2 regions of the Paracoccus pantotrophus genome follow, and region 2 is predicted to be linked to the other one. Evidence: riboswitches for the same ligand, from Rfam matches in the RefSeq annotation. Region 2 holds a riboswitch; the other holds the start of a gene.
The links. Region 2 has a riboswitch for cobalamin ahead of ESD82_RS02685 (TonB-dependent receptor plug domain-containing protein). Riboswitches for the same ligand answer to the same signal wherever they lie in the genome.

Region 1 (2,197 bases), on a different replicon from region 2:
GCACCTCGATGACGGTGGCCAGCGGAATGCGCGTCTCGCCCACCGCCGTTCCGAAGAGCAGCGCCGCGACCAGCACGGCGGGGGCCAGCCACAGCCAGCCCCGATTGCGCCCCGTGCTGCGGGTCGCGGCGCGCGCCCTCATTTCAGGTCGAACCCGGCCAGCGAGTCAGCCAGCGATTCCAGCGCATAGATCGCGCGCACCGAGGGGTCCATCGCATTGGCCGGCATGGTCAGGATGCGGTCGTTCTTTACCGCCCCCATCTCGCTCGTCACCGGGTCCGAGGTCAGGAAATCCCGCTTGACGGCGATGTCGTCGGCCGGAAAGCGGCGCCGGTTCATCTCGGCGGCGACGATGAAGCTGGGATTGGCCTTGCTGATGGTTTCCCAGCCCACGGTCGGCCATTCCTCGGCCGAGGCGACGACGTTCCTGACCCCCAGCTTGGACATCATCCAGCCCGGCACGCCATTGGCACCCGCGACATAGGGGTCGATCTCGATCTCGGCCGAGGAATACCAGAACAGGCCCGACACCGTTTCGGGCAGGTCCAGCGCCTGCGCCCGCTCGACCGCCGCCGCCTCGCGCGCCTTCAGGTCGGCGATCACCGCGGCCCCGCGATCCTGCACGTCGAAGATCGCCGCCAGTTCCTCGATGCCCTGGTAGAGCAGCGCGGTGTCGAACAGGACCGAGCGCGCGCCGTCCATGCTTTGCGTATTGTCCTTGCCGACGCATTCGGTGGGCATGATCCAGCTGGGGATCTGCGCGTCGTCGAACATCTCGCGTGTGCCGACCACGCCCTGCGGGCCGATCATCCATTCATAGGCCGTGACCACCAGCCCAGGCTTCTTGGCCAGCACGCTTTCGAAGCTGGGGGCGTTGTCGGCCAGCCGCTCGACCCCGGCATCCGCCTCGGCAAATTCGGGCAGGACGGGGTTGATCCACAGCGCCGTGCCCGCCACCTTGTCGGCCAGCCCCAGCATGTAGAGGATCTCGGTCGTGCTTTGCCCGACGCTGACGACGCTTTCGGGCGCCTTGTCGAAAGTGACTTCGTGGCCGCAGCTGGTCAGCGTCAGCGGGTATTCGGTGGCCCCGAACGCCGCCATCGGCGCCAGGGTGAACGTGGCGATCATCGCCGTGGTGAGCCTTGGCATGATGTTTCCTTCCGCTACATCATGAACAGGCCGGATGAGCGGATGGAGACCGGGCGAATGCCGGTCGCAACCCCTCCCGAGCCGACCCGCTCGGATTGGTCAAACGTCGTCGGCAGGTCTCCTGACTGGCGGGTCACGGCAGGGATGCGGCCTTCCCATGGCGCGGGGCCACAGTGGCATTCTCGCATCCTGCTCGCCGCCTACAGTTGCGGGGGCAGTTCCGGTTCGGGACGCCTGCGGGCGCCCCGGCGGATTCCCTTTCAATTCCTTGCGGAAACCGACGCGCCTTCCCTAGCTTCTGGCGCGGGCGCTGGCAAGCGGCAGCATGGCCGGCCGGCTTGCCGCTGCCGCGCCACGGCTGCCCCCGGCCCGGTCCAGCCGCACGAAGAAGAACGGGACGCCGCGCGCCTCGGGGCGTTGCAGCGTGGACATACGATGCGCGGTCTGCTCGAAACTGGCACCGAAGCGGTGGCCCAGCAGTTCCACGTCGTAGCGCGCCGATCTGGAACCGGCGGCTGGACTGCCCCAGCAGTTCGGACAGCATCAGCTCGCCCCTGACCGGGGCGGGCAGGATGCGCACCGCGATGCCATGCGCGGCCAGCCGGCCGGTCAGCGCCATATGTGGCTCGTTGCGGTGCCGCGCCAGCGCCTCGGCCAGTTTCTCGGCCGCGCGGTCCAGCCTATCGACGTAATTGCGCCGGGCATAGAGCCAGTTCCGGACCGCATCGACCGGGCGCGATCTGCCCGACTATCTGCCGCAAACGCGCGAGATCCGGCAGGGCATCTGGCAGGCCGCCTTCGTTCCGCCGGCGCTGGAGGATCGCCGGGTCGAGATCATCGGGCTGCTGGGACCATGTCTTCAGCCATATCGAGCCCGCGATGCTGCTGAACCCGCATCAGGGCCGGATCACCGAGGCGGGCGTGCGGCTGAACATCCAGGTCTGCGTCGAATACCTGGCGCAATGGCTGTCGGGCCGCGGTGCGGTGCCGATCCGAAACATGATGGAGGATGCCGCCACCGCCGAGATCAGCCGTGCCCAGCTGTGGC
Region 2 (2,197 bases):
CATAGGTTTCGTCCCGGTCGGCGGTCAGCGGTGCGTCGACGATATAGTCGTCGGGCGAATCCACGAAAGAGACGGCCCGGTCATAACCGTATTCCTGCCAGATGCGCCTAAGCGTGAAACCGACGGTCGCGCTTTCGGTCAGATCATATGAGCCGTTCAGGCCCAGCACGCGCTGCCGGTTGAACTCGGTATCCCCGCCGGGGCTGCGCGATTCGTCCTCGCCATCGGTGCGGCGCGCCACCGCGGACAGGCTGATGCTGCCGCGCCCGTCCCCCGCCTGCACAAAGGCGCTGGCGGTGCGGGTGTCCAACCCGCCGATCTCGACCGTGCCGCCATAGCCCGGCCCCTGCGCAGAGGCGCGACGGGTGGTGATCGAGATGACGCCGGATGCGGCATTGGCGCCGTAGATGGCGGATTGCGGGCCGCGCAGCACCTCGATGCGCTCGATGTCCTCGGCCAGCATGCCGCTGAAGATATAGTCGCCGTTGCCGGGGGAATTGGCCTCGACCCCGTCGATCAGCACCAGCACGTGATTGGATTCGCCGCCGCGGATGCGGATCTTGGCCACCGTTTCGCCGGTCGAGGTGACGGAAAGTCCGGGGACCGTGCGCAAAGCGTCCTGGACGGTGATGACCCGGCGGCTTTGCAGGTCTTCGCTGGTCAGCACGGTATGGGCGCGGCCATAGGCGCTTTCGGCCACCGGCGACAGGCCGGCGGACAGGACCAGGGTGTCAAGCACGACCTGGTCCTGGACCTGCTGGCCCGTGGCGGCACAGGGCAACAGGGCGGCGGGCAGTACGGCGGCGGTTGTGGCCAGCAGCGAAAGCGGGGTTCTGAACATTCCAAAGCCTTTCCAGCGCGGGCCAGGCCCGCGATTTGCAGAAATGCCCTGTGGAAAGGCTGGCAGGCCCGACCGCAGGACGGCGATCGTCACCTCTGCGGAACGGCCGCTTTCCAGACGCGCCCCGCGCCGGAAATGGGTGATCGCCACGGCAGGTCTCCTGGCTCGCGGATCGCTGCTCGGGCCGGCCTTCCCAGGAGATCCCAGTGGCACGTTCGACCGTCGCTCACCGCTTACAGTTGCGGGGGTAGTCCCGGCCTTGCCCCGGCCGCATCGCGGCCCATGGGCGCACCGGTGTTCCCTTTTGATCCGGCGCAGATCCGCCGGAACCGTAGCGGCCCTGCATTGCCGCAGCCGGGCAAGGGCTGTCAAGCGCCAATCCGGTGCCGCCGGGCGGCCGCGACAACCTGTCCTGCCGCGGAACCGCCCGCCGGCCTGCGGCATTGGATAGCGTATCCGACGAAAGGGAGGGTCAAGCCACATGGCCATGCCGCAGCTCCTGGCCGTGCTGATCCTTTGCGCGATGATGGTGCTGTTCGTCTGGGGGCGGCTGCGCTACGACGTGGTGGCGATGATCGCGCTGTTGGCCTCGCTGGTGGCGGGCACGGTCAAGCCGGACGAGGCGTTCCGCGGCTTCAGCGACGATATCGTCATCATCGTCGGCAGCGCGCTGGTGGTCAGCGCCGGCATCTCGCGCTCGGGCGTGATCGAGGCGGTGATGCGCCGGATGCTGGGGCGGTTGCGGGCCCTGCGCTGGCAGCTGCTGGTGCTGGTCGGCTCGGTCACGGGCCTGTCGGCGCTGGTCAAGAACATCGGCGCGCTGGCCATGCTGATGCCCGCCGCGCTGAAGATGGCGCGGCGCTCGGGGCATTCGCCCTCGGCCTATCTGATGCCGATGGCCTTCGGCTCGCTCCTGGGCGGGCTGATCACGCTGGTCGGCACCTCGCCCAACATCATCGTCTCGCGGGTGCGCGAGCAGATGACGGGCCAGCCCTTCACCATGTTCGACTATGCGCCGGTCGGCCTCGGGCTGTCGCTGGTGGGGCTGGTCTTTCTGCTTTTCGCCCATCGGCTGCTGCCGCGCGACCGCCGTGCCACGGCCTCGCTGAGCGAGGCGGTGAACATCAGCGACTATCACACCGAAGCCACCGTCCCCGAGGGCGCCGATATCGTCGGCATGACGGTGGGCGACTATCTGGGCGCCGTCGATGGCGAGGTGGCCGTCACCGGGCTGATCCGGGGCGACGTCCGTCGCGCGGTGACACTGCCCGACACGGTGATCCGCGTCGGCGACACGCTGCTTCTGCGCGGCGAGCCGAATGCGTTGGAACGCGCCGTGACCAAGCTGGGCATGGA

Region 1: it holds a riboswitch for cobalamin, as region 2 does, so the genes downstream of both, ESD82_RS09750 (ABC transporter substrate-binding protein) here and ESD82_RS02685 (TonB-dependent receptor plug domain-containing protein) in region 2, are expected to answer to the same signal.

The regions. Positions count from the first base shown of each region.
Region 1 is NZ_CP044425.1:388,895-391,091, reverse strand. Features, by position in the region: gene ESD82_RS09755 (FecCD family ABC transporter permease) at 1-142, opposite strand, end outside; gene ESD82_RS09750 (ABC transporter substrate-binding protein) at 139-1,149, opposite strand; cobalamin riboswitch at 1,244-1,446, opposite strand; gene ESD82_RS22610 (short-chain fatty acyl-CoA regulator family protein) at 1,441-1,635, opposite strand; partial or broken gene ESD82_RS22605 (hypothetical protein) at 2,029-2,160, shown strand; gene ESD82_RS22600 (hypothetical protein) at 2,183-2,197, shown strand, end outside.
Region 2 is NZ_CP044423.1:561,336-563,532, forward strand. Features, by position in the region: gene ESD82_RS02685 (TonB-dependent receptor plug domain-containing protein) at 1-841, opposite strand, end outside; cobalamin riboswitch at 975-1,190, opposite strand; gene ESD82_RS02690 (SLC13 family permease) at 1,323-2,197, shown strand, end outside.